Regions from separate parts of the Streptomyces sp. NPDC058697 genome, predicted to be linked through region 1. Evidence: riboswitches for the same ligand, from Rfam matches in the RefSeq annotation. Region 1 holds a riboswitch; each other region holds the start of a gene.

Region 1 (3,278 bases):
GCCGTGCTCGGCCCAGGACTCGGCGGGGTGGGCGGGCGCCTCGACCGAATACATCCAGGCGATCTTGTGCCGCAACTGGGCGAGCGTGGAGGTGAGCGCGGGGCTTCCGGAGGCCTGTGCGAGCGTCTCGTGGAACCAGCCCCCGAGCGAGCGCAGATCCTCGCTGTTGCCCCTCCTGGCCCGCTCCTGGCCCAGCCTGACCAGGCCGCGCAGCACCTTGAGATGCGCCTCGGTGCGGCGCTGGGCGGCGCGCGCGGCACCCAGCGGCTCCAGCAGCGTGCGCATCTCCAGGAGGTCGGCGGCCTCCTGCTCGGTGGGTTCCGCGACGCACGCGCCCGCGTGCCTGCGCGTGACGACGAAGCCTTCCGCCTCCAGGGTGCGCAGAGCCTCCCGCACGGGGACCCGCGAGACTCCGTACCGGCGCGCGAGCAGTTCTTCGGTGAGCCGGCCGCCGCGCTCGTAGACACCCGCGACGATGTCGTCACGGATCGCCGTGCATACCGAGTGCGCGGGAATACGCATGACCGGACCTCCGCCTTAACCCCCGCGAAACGCGGTCGATTGACGCCTGTTCGGTGACTCTATTGCAGAGAGCGGGAAATTCCGATGGCGGACCGGAATCCGTGGATATTTTTTGGACACACCTGGCTTCTGAACAGGCAGTCGTCCGGTGCAAAGTCGGCCGAGAAGTGGCCGAGAAGCCATCAGGAAGTGATCAGAACCGCGCGAAGGCCCCGGCTCGATGAGCCGGGGCCTTCAGCTGTTGCGCAGGCTGTCGCCCGCCGTCAGACGTTCACGCCGTGCTGGCGGAGGTACCCGAGGGGGTCGATGTCCGAGCCGTACTCCGCGCTCGTCCGCGCCTCGAAGTGCAGGTGCGCCCCTGTGACGTTGCCGGTCGCACCGGAGAGGCCTATCTGCTGGCCGGGGGTGACCGTCTGGCCGACCGAGACACCGAGGGACGACATGTGCCCGTACTGGGTGAAGGTGCCGTCGTTCATCTTGATGACGACCTGGTTGCCGTACGCGCCGCCCCAGCCGGCCTCCACGACGGTACCGGCGCCCACCGCGTGCACGGTGGTGCCGCTGGCGGCGTGGAAGTCGATGCCGGTGTGGCTGCCGGAGGACCAGACAGCGCCGCCGGCCTTGTAGCCGGTGGAGACGTACGAGCCGGAGATGGGCGCGGTGTACGACTTCAGCAGGCGCTCGCGCTCGGCCGCCCGGGCTGCGCGGGCCTTGACCTCGCGCTCCTTCTTGGCCTTCTCCGCGGCTTCCTTGGCACGCTCCTTGGCGGCGGCCTCAGCCTTCTCGCGGGCGGCGGTCTCGTCGGCGGCCTGCTGCTGGGCGGCGGCCTGGGCGTCGATCTGGTCGGCGACCGAGTCGCCGATGGTGATCGCCTGGGTCAGGGTCTGCTCGGCGGGGCTCTCTGCGGCGAATGCGGGAGCAGCCAGGGTGCCGACGACACCGGTGGTGGCGAGTGCGGCGACGCCGACGGTCCGGTTGGTCGTGCGCTTCATGCGGCTGGGACGACGGTGCTTCCCGGTGGCGCGGGTGAACGCCATGAAGTGGCTGGTCCTTTCCTTCCTTCTCGCCTACCGGGTTAGCTGACGGGTTCGGAGCAGGAAGGTCTCCTACGGACACCCTTCGGGAAGGGCGTCCGATTCACCCCAGGGACTGCGTATGGGTCCCCGGCTCCCCTGGCTCGCGCCGTACGGGGACTCGGCGATGACTGTCCGGTGCCGCGGGCGCGGCGCACTGCCTGACGAACAGCCGGACCGACGCTAAGCGGGGCGTCTTTCAATCAACAAACGGATCAAGGGTTTTGTAGCGCATGCCACAGGGCAGACGGGCAGCCTCTCCACCAATACGGACAACTCACCGATCGACTGCCGAAGTCCGGGCAAAAGGAGAACCCAGGCGACTCTTCAGTCACCTGGGTTCGCCATGGAGGGGTGCTGTTCTACTCCGCTCTACTCCGCCGTCACGACGCTGACTTCGCCGATTCCGAGGGCGCGGACCGGCTCCTCGATCTGCGCGGCGTCACCGACGAGGACGGTCACCAGACGGTCCACCGGGAAGGCGCTCACCGCGGCCGCGGTGGCCTCCACGGTGCCGGTCGCGGCGAGCTGCTGGTACAGCGTCGCCTGGAAGTCGTCCGGCAGGTACTGCTCGACCTGGTCGGCGAGGGTGCCCGCGACGGCGGCCGCCGTCTCGTACTTCAGGGGCGCCACACCCACGAGGTTCTGCACGGCGATGTCGCGCTCGGCGTCGGTGAGGCCCTCGGCCGCGAGGGTGCGCAGCACCTTCCAGAGGTCGTCGAGCGCCGGGCCGGTGTTCGGGGTGTCCACGGAGCCGCTGATGGCGAGCATCGCGGCGCCCGTCCCGTCCGGCGCGGAGCGCAGCACCTGGCCGAACGCCCGCACACCGTAGGTGTATCCCTTTTCCTCGCGCAGGACACGGTCCAGACGCGAGGTGAGGGTGCCGCCGAGGCAGTACGTGCCGAGCACCTGGGCGGGCCACACACGGTCGTGCCGGTCGGCGCCGACGCGGCCGATGAGCAGCTGCGTCTGGACGGCTCCGGGACGGTCGACGATGATCACGCGGCCGGTGTCGTCGGCGGTCACCGGCGGAATGGGGCGGGGCTCGGCCTGCGATCCCGTCCAGGCGCCGAGCGTGTCCCCGAGCAGCGCGTCGAGGTCGACGCCGGTGAGGTCGCCGACCACCACGGCGGTCGCGGTGGCGGGGCGTACGTGCTTCTCGTAGAAGGCGCGGACGCCCGCCGAGTCGATCGCGGTGACCGTCTCCTCGGTGCCCTGGCGCGGACGCGACATGCGCGAGGTCGCCGGGAAGAGCTGCCGGGAGAGCTCCTTGGCGGCGCGGCGGGCCGGGTTGGCGGTCTCGTGCGGGATCTCGTCGAGCCGGTTGCGCACCAGCCGCTCGATCTCGCTGTCCTCGAAGGCGGGTGCCCTGAGGGCGTCGGCGAGCAGACCGAGCGCCTTGGGGAGCCGGGAGACGGGGACTTCGAGGCTGATCCGTACGCCGGGGTGGTCGGCGTGCGCGTCGAGGGTGGCGCCGCAGCGCTCCAGCTCGGCGGCGAACTCCTCGGCGGAGTGCTTGTCGGTGCCCTCGGTGAAGGCACGCGCCATGATCGTGGCGATGCCGTCCAGGCCCTTCGGCTCGGCCTCCAGCGGGGCCGCCAGGAGGATCTCGACGGCGACGACCTGCTGGCCGGGGCGGTGGCAGCGCAGCAGGGTCAGGCCGTTGTCGAGCGCGCCGCGCTC
Region 2 (3,278 bases), on a different contig from region 1:
CTTCCGGGAAGGTGCGTACGGACTAGCGGGTATCCAGCAGACGGAGTCGACGGAACATGAGACTCCGTCAAGTTTGTGATCTTCACGTTATCTGCGCTGCATCGACTTGTGACAAGAGTTCGACTGCCGATACGTTCACCCATCAATGCGGCCGGTCCCACCTGCCGCAGCAGTCACAAGCGCAGTCGTCGGGCTGTGCGCTGTGCGCAGTCCTTGCTGTCACGCGAAAGGCAACCGCATGCTCTCCGGGAACGGTCGTCACCGTCGCCCCCGTCAGGCTCCGGCTCTCCTCGTCGCGGCGGGTGTGACCGGGTCGGCCATCGCGATCCCTCTGCTCGGCGCGACCGGCGCGAGCGCCGCAAGCGGTACGACCTGGGACGCGGTCGCGGAGTGCGAGAGCGGCGGCTCCTGGAGCGCCAACTCCGGCGACGGGTACTACGGCGGCCTCCAGATGACCCAGGAGACCTGGGAGGACAACGGCGGCCTCGACTACGCGCCGAGCGCCGACCAGGCCAGCCGTTCGCAGCAGATAGCCGTCGCCGAGAAGGTTCTCGCGAAGCAGGGCACGAGCGCCTGGGCGACCTGCGGGCTCGTCGCGGGTCTGACGCAGAACTCCGACTCGGCCGACGTCGACACGGGGGTCGCGGAGGAATCTTCCACTCCGCTGTCCGGCCTGGGTATGGGGGACAGCAGCGGGACGAAGTCCGACACGTCTGGTTCATCCAGTTCGTCCGACTCGTCCAGTGGCAGTGGCGACAGCGCGGACTCACAGGATTCCGACAGCTCCTCCTCGGACGCCACCGCAAAGAGTGACGACCCGGACAAGTCCTCCCAGAACGGGGAGGCTTCGGCCGAGGATTCCGGAACGGAAGACACCGGCTCCGGCCGTCACCGCGGTGGCAGTGCCGACGAAGGCGCCACCGACACCCGGGCGGACGACTCCGCCGGCCGGCACGCCTCGCGCAGCGACAGCGAGTCGCGCGTCGCCGCCGAGGGCTCGTACACCGTGCGTTCCGGAGACAACCTCTCGGGGATCGCCGACTCCCTTGGTGTCGAGGGCGGATGGCGGGCGCTCTACGCCGAGAACAAGGAAGCCGTCGGTGACGACCCGGACTTCATCATCCCCGGTCAGAGCCTCGACGTGGAGGGCCTGCAGACGGCCGACAAGTAGCGGTCCGCGCGGTGTGCCATGTGGTCATCAAGGCGTCGAATCGGGCGAAAAACAGCGGTAGTTCGCGCTGAATGTCCGATTTGGTGAAAGTGAGACATGGATCTCAAGACCCTGATCGTCTTTGAAATTCGGCGGATCGCGTGTCTACGGTCGTGACCGCTCGCCACTGGTGAGCCCCGACGGACGCAACGCCGAATCCTGCCAGCGGCCGTACGGGAACAGTCGTCGCGTCAAGCGCCGTAGGCAGGAGCGGGGGACCCAAGGTAAGTGCCGGACCCGGTCGTTGAGGCCAGGTACGGCTTGGGGTTAAGCCGCGTGACAGCAGTGTCGCGCGGCCGGGCAACTCACTCGGCCCGAACCCGACAGCTCACCTCGCAGGCGTCGGTGAGGGGATCACTTCATGCTGCTTTCGAGCAAGGGCAAGCACCGCCGCCCGTCCAAGGCCACCCGTTTCGCCACGCTCGCCGGTGTCACCACCGCGGCCGTCGCCGTCCCGCTGATGGGCGCCACGGGAGCCTCCGCCGCCACCGCCTCCGAGTGGGACGCCGTCGCCCAGTGCGAGTCCGGCGGCAACTGGTCGATCAACACCGGCAACGGCTACTACGGCGGCCTGCAGTTCTCGGCCTCCACCTGGGCCGCGTACGGCGGCACGGCGTACGCCTCCACCGCCAACCAGGCCTCCAAGTCCGAGCAGATAGCCGTCGCCGAGAAGGTCCTCGCGGGCCAGGGCAAGGGTGCCTGGCCGAGCTGTGGCGTGGGCCTGTCCGGCGCCTCGGCCGGTGGCGCCCCGGCGCCCTCGAACTCGGGCAACTCCGGCCAGGGCACCTCGCAGTCGCAGCCGCAGCAGAGCACCAAGTCCTCCGAGGAGCGCGCCTCGCGTTCCCAGGAGCGGCCGGCCGCGAAGAAGACCGTCGAGACCCCGACCGGCAAGAAGGTCGAGAAGGGCGACGGCGAGTACAAGGTCGTCAAGGGTGACACCCTCAGCGAGATCGCCGAGAAGAAGAACGTCAAGGGCGGCTGGGCGAAGCTGTACAAGCTGAACGACGACATCGTCGACGACGCCGACTTCATCTTCCCGGGCCAGCAGCTGCACCTCAGCTGACACCCGTCGGCCGCGACCCCCACTTCGATTGTCCGGACGTCATGTCACGTCCCGGCCGAGGCCCTGGCCGCTCAGCCTCGGCCGGATCTCCGGCCCACAGCCGGATCTCCGGACCCACAATCGAATCGCGGCTGAACCACAGCGCCCTCACATCCGTGTCCCCCATAGTGGAGGCCTCGTGAGGGCCACCCCCGTCCCCCACGGGCTCCCCGCTCCGGTGCGTGTTCCCCCGTACGCACCGGGGCGGGGCTTTTTCGTTCCCGGGCTCGCCTCTTCGGCGTTCCCGCGCTTCCCTCTCGCTTTGTTCCGTTCGGAAACAATTTACTCTCGGTTCTGTCCAGGAGGCGGTCGAGGGCTGGCCGAACCCCGGCAGCCGGTTAGGCTCATGCCGCGGGGCCACCACAGGTCCGCACCCGACCGGGCCTCCGGCCCGGAACAGCTTGCGTCACATCCCAGAAGGAGATGCTCGTGCCGTCCATCGACGTCGTCGTAGCCCGGGAAATCCTGGACTCCCGAGGCAACCCCACGGTCGAGGTCGAGGTCGGCCTCGACGACGGCAGCACGGGTCGTGCCGCCGTTCCGTCCGGCGCCTCCACAGGTGCCTTCGAGGCTGTTGAGCTCCGTGACGGAGACCCCAACCGCTACCTCGGCAAGGGTGTCGAGAAGGCCGTCCTCGCCGTCATCGAGCAGCTCGGCCCGGAGCTCGTCGGCTACGACGCCACCGAGCAGCGCCTCATCGACCAGGCCATGATCGACCTGGACGCCACCGACAACAAGGGCTCGCTCGGCGCCAACGCGATCCTCGGTGTCTCGCTCGCCGTCGCCCACGCCGCGTCCGAGGCGTCCGACCTCCCCCTCTTCCGCTACCTGGGCGGACCGAACGCGCACCTGCTGCCGGTCCCGATGATGAACATCCTCAACGGTGGGTCGCACGCCGACTCCAACGTCGACATCCAGGAGTTCATGATCGCCCCGATCGGCGCGGAGTCCTTCTCCGAGGCCGTG
Region 3 (3,278 bases), on a different contig from region 1:
CACCTGGGAGAAAAGGATTCCGCGGACCGCGGGGTGAACTCGTACGCTCCCCGTATGACGGCGAACGCGTATGGGCGAACGCGTATGGGCGCCCCCACGACCGCAAGCACGTGTGTAGGCACCCCATGACCACGTATGCCTATGTGGGCCCCGAAGACATAAGGAAGGCCGTACGGCCCGGCGGAGGCGGCGCCCGGATCCGGACCCCGGACGAGCTCGACGCGTTTCTGTCCGCCCGCCCCGCCGACGAGCTCGCCGAGCCGTTCACCTTCGTCGTCGACGCCTCCATGACCCTGCGCCTGGCTCCGCGCCGCTCCGAACACGTGGCCTGCGCGGACGGGAAACCGGTGCGCGCCGCAGGGGAGTTGGGCTTCGCGCGGACCTCGTCCGGCTGGGCGGTCGCGTACGCGAGCAACCAGTCCACCGGCTACTGCCCCGACCCCGAGTCGTGGCGGTCGCTCGCGGCGGCCCTCACCCGCACGGGCATCGACCGCGCCGACGACCACCCCGGCGGCTACACCCACCCGATCACCTACCGCCGCTGCCCGTCCTGCGCCGAGTGGAACTCCGTACAGGACGCCCACTTCGTCTGCGCCCTCTGCGACGCCGACCTTCCTGCCGACCACCGCACCGGCCCGACGGACCTCGCGCTCCTCGCCGACGAGGAGGGCAATTCGGTCAGGATCACGGTCCTCGGCCGCCACCCGCGCATGGTGGCAGGTCTCGCGGCCGAGATCGTCGTGGAGACGCCCTTCGTCCGCGGCCGGCTCGAACTCTCTCTGTGGCGCCGCCGACTTGAAACCTGGGGGCACGCCCTGGACGCCGCATTGCACCGCGGCGAGGACATCGCGTGGATGACGGTGGAGCGAGGCCCGTCGATTTCCATTCGGCTCACAGGAGAACGGGATTGCCCCGAGGTGATCGTGGAGGACGTCACGATTTCCATGGCCACCGTGTGCGTCCCCGTCGATCTTCCCGGGAACTGGATCGACAGCCATCTGGAGAAACTGCGTGACGTACTGACCCTCTGGAACCCGGAAGACTGAACTCTCCGCGGATCCTCGAAGAGCGGCGAGAACGTTTCCGGACAAGTAGTCCCTTATGCCGACCGGGCGGACATCCCGACTCCGCCCGACTTGCCCATATTACGCACGGGACGCACTTAATTCCCCACCTGCGCCAGTGAATTGGGTCACGTCCGCCCGGGGCCGCCAATTTGCCGAGCCAGTCGATTCACCTTTGCTCAAAGCAAGTTGAACTTCACCTTCCGAATGGATCAAGAATTCCCATCCGTCCCGAACAGGCAAATGGCCTCGCGATGTGAATTCTGGGCTTGTTCACGGCATGTGCTCTCGCATACGTTCACGTCACTCCGGATGGACCGCCTAATCCTGCCGCCGCCCGGAGATCCCAACCACCCATTCACTCGCGTACGGCAGGAGCGGGGGACCCAGGTAGGCCGCCGGTCCGGATTCCGGAACGGCTCGGGGTGAAGCCGCGTGCAGCATGCGGCCGGGCAGCTCCCGCCCGAACCCGACAGCTCACCTCGCAGGCGCCGGAGAGGAAACGCGCCATGGCCGCACGAGGCAAGCACCGCCGTCCCAGAATGACCACCCTCGCCCGTGGCATCGTCGCCGCGGGAACCGGCGGAGCCGCGCTCGCGCTCCCCATCGTGGGGGCGACCGGCGCCCACGCCGCACAGCCGACGCAGGCCGTGCAGGCCCCCAAGGTCGCACCGGCCGCGGTCCCGCAAGTCTCGCTCGTCACGTACAAGGTGGCCGCGGGCGACACCCTGACCAAGATCGCCAAGAAGCACTCCACGAGTGGCGGCTGGCAGAAGCTGTACAAGGCCAACCGCGCGGTCATCGGCAACGACCCGGCGGTCATCCGCCCGGGCCTCAAGCTGACGGTCGGCACGAAAAACACCCAAACCGCAGCAAAGACGGCAACTGCCTCCAAGGCGACCACCGCGTCCGCTGCCACTCCCGCCGCCGCGAAGACGTACACGAACGACCTCGACGGCTGGATCAAGGAGTCGCTGGACATCATGGCCCAGCAGGGAATCCCGGGGTCGTACGACGGCATCTACCGCAATGTCATGCGCGAGTCGTCGGGCAACCCGCAGGCCATGAACAACTGGGACTCCAACGCCGCGGCCGGTACGCCGTCGAAGGGGCTCCTCCAGACCATCGACCCGACCTTCAACGCCTACCACGTGGCCGGCACCTCGATGGACCCCTTCGACCCGGTCGCCAACATCACGGCGGCGTGCAACTACGCCGCCGCGAGGTACGGCTCGATCGACAACGTCTTCGGGGCCTACTGAGCGGGCCGGCAGCGAACAGGCCGCCGGTACCGGGCGGACTGGTACCGGGCGGACCGGTACCGGGCGGACCGGTACCGCGAACCCGTACCGGGCGAACCTGTACCGGGCGGGCCCGCGACGAGGGGAACCGACCTCTCCGCGGGCCCGCCCGGTGCCGCGCCTTCTCGGCGACGCGGAACTAGGGCCGCGGCCCGAAGAGCCGCTCCAGCACCACCGCGATCCCGTCGTCCTCGTTCGACAGGGTCACCTCGTCGGCCACCGCCTGGAGTTCGGGGTGGGCGTTGGCCATCGCGACGCCGTGGGCCGCCCAGTCGAACATCGGGATGTCGTTGGGCATGTCACCGAAGGCGATCGTTGTGGCGGGGGTGAGGCCGAGGTGTTCGGCCGCCAGGGCGAGCCCCGTCGCCTTGGTCACGCCACATGGCTGGAGTTCGACTGTGCCGGGGCCCGACATCGTGACCGTGGCGAGGGAACCGACCGCTCCGCGGGCCGCGGACGCCAACTCGTCGTCGGACAGCAGGGGATGGCGCAGCAGCACCTTGCTGATGGGTTCCGTCCAGAGGTCGTCGCGGCGCAGGACACGTACCGCGGGGAGCGTCGGGTGCGGCATCTCGTACCCCGGCTCGATGAGCGTGAGTCCGTCGACCCCGTCCTGGTCGACCGCGGCGTACACGTCCCCGACCTCCGCCTCGATCTTGCCGAGCGCCGTCTCGGCCAGCTCGCGGTCGAGGGTGACCGACCACACCATGCGCTCGGCGCCGGCGTCGTACAGCTGCGCCCCCTGACCGCACACCGCCAGTCCCTGGCTGCCCAGTTCGTCCAGCAGGGGGCGTACGCGTGGTGCCGGGCGCCCCGTCACCACGAGGTGCCTGGCACCTCTCCCGATTGCCATCGCCAGCGCGGCGCGTGACCGGTCCGAAAGGGTGTCGTCGCCTCGCAACAACGTCCCGTC

The links. A riboswitch is a leader RNA that binds a small molecule or an ion and turns the genes downstream of it on or off. The one in region 1 is predicted to bind cyclic di-AMP.
Positions count from the first base shown of each region.
Region 2: linked by a shared signal. The riboswitch ahead of ACFWXQ_RS30070 (transglycosylase family protein) and the one ahead of ACFWXQ_RS08485 (M23 family metallopeptidase) in region 1 are both predicted to bind cyclic di-AMP.
Region 3: linked by a shared signal. The riboswitch ahead of ACFWXQ_RS35570 (transglycosylase SLT domain-containing protein) and the one ahead of ACFWXQ_RS08485 (M23 family metallopeptidase) in region 1 are both predicted to bind cyclic di-AMP.

Region 1 is NZ_JBHXSU010000003.1:125,266-128,543, reverse strand. Features, by position in the region: gene ACFWXQ_RS08490 (GntR family transcriptional regulator) at 1-522, opposite strand, end outside; gene ACFWXQ_RS08485 (M23 family metallopeptidase) at 786-1,559, opposite strand; cyclic di-AMP (ydaO/yuaA leader) riboswitch at 1,572-1,732, opposite strand; gene ACFWXQ_RS08480 (M16 family metallopeptidase) at 1,968-3,278, opposite strand, start outside.
Region 2 is NZ_JBHXSU010000015.1:20,966-24,243, forward strand. Features, by position in the region: gene ACFWXQ_RS30060 (cytochrome P450) at 1-26, shown strand, start outside; gene ACFWXQ_RS30065 (transglycosylase family protein) at 239-1,171, shown strand; cyclic di-AMP (ydaO/yuaA leader) riboswitch at 1,397-1,567, shown strand; gene ACFWXQ_RS30070 (transglycosylase family protein) at 1,572-2,273, shown strand; gene eno (phosphopyruvate hydratase) at 2,742-3,278, shown strand, end outside.
Region 3 is NZ_JBHXSU010000021.1:54,848-58,125, forward strand. Features, by position in the region: gene ACFWXQ_RS35560 (CocE/NonD family hydrolase) at 1-37, shown strand, start outside; gene ACFWXQ_RS35565 (DUF5959 family protein) at 126-1,046, shown strand; cyclic di-AMP (ydaO/yuaA leader) riboswitch at 1,406-1,568, shown strand; gene ACFWXQ_RS35570 (transglycosylase SLT domain-containing protein) at 1,574-2,326, shown strand; gene ACFWXQ_RS35575 (HAD family hydrolase) at 2,505-3,278, opposite strand, start outside.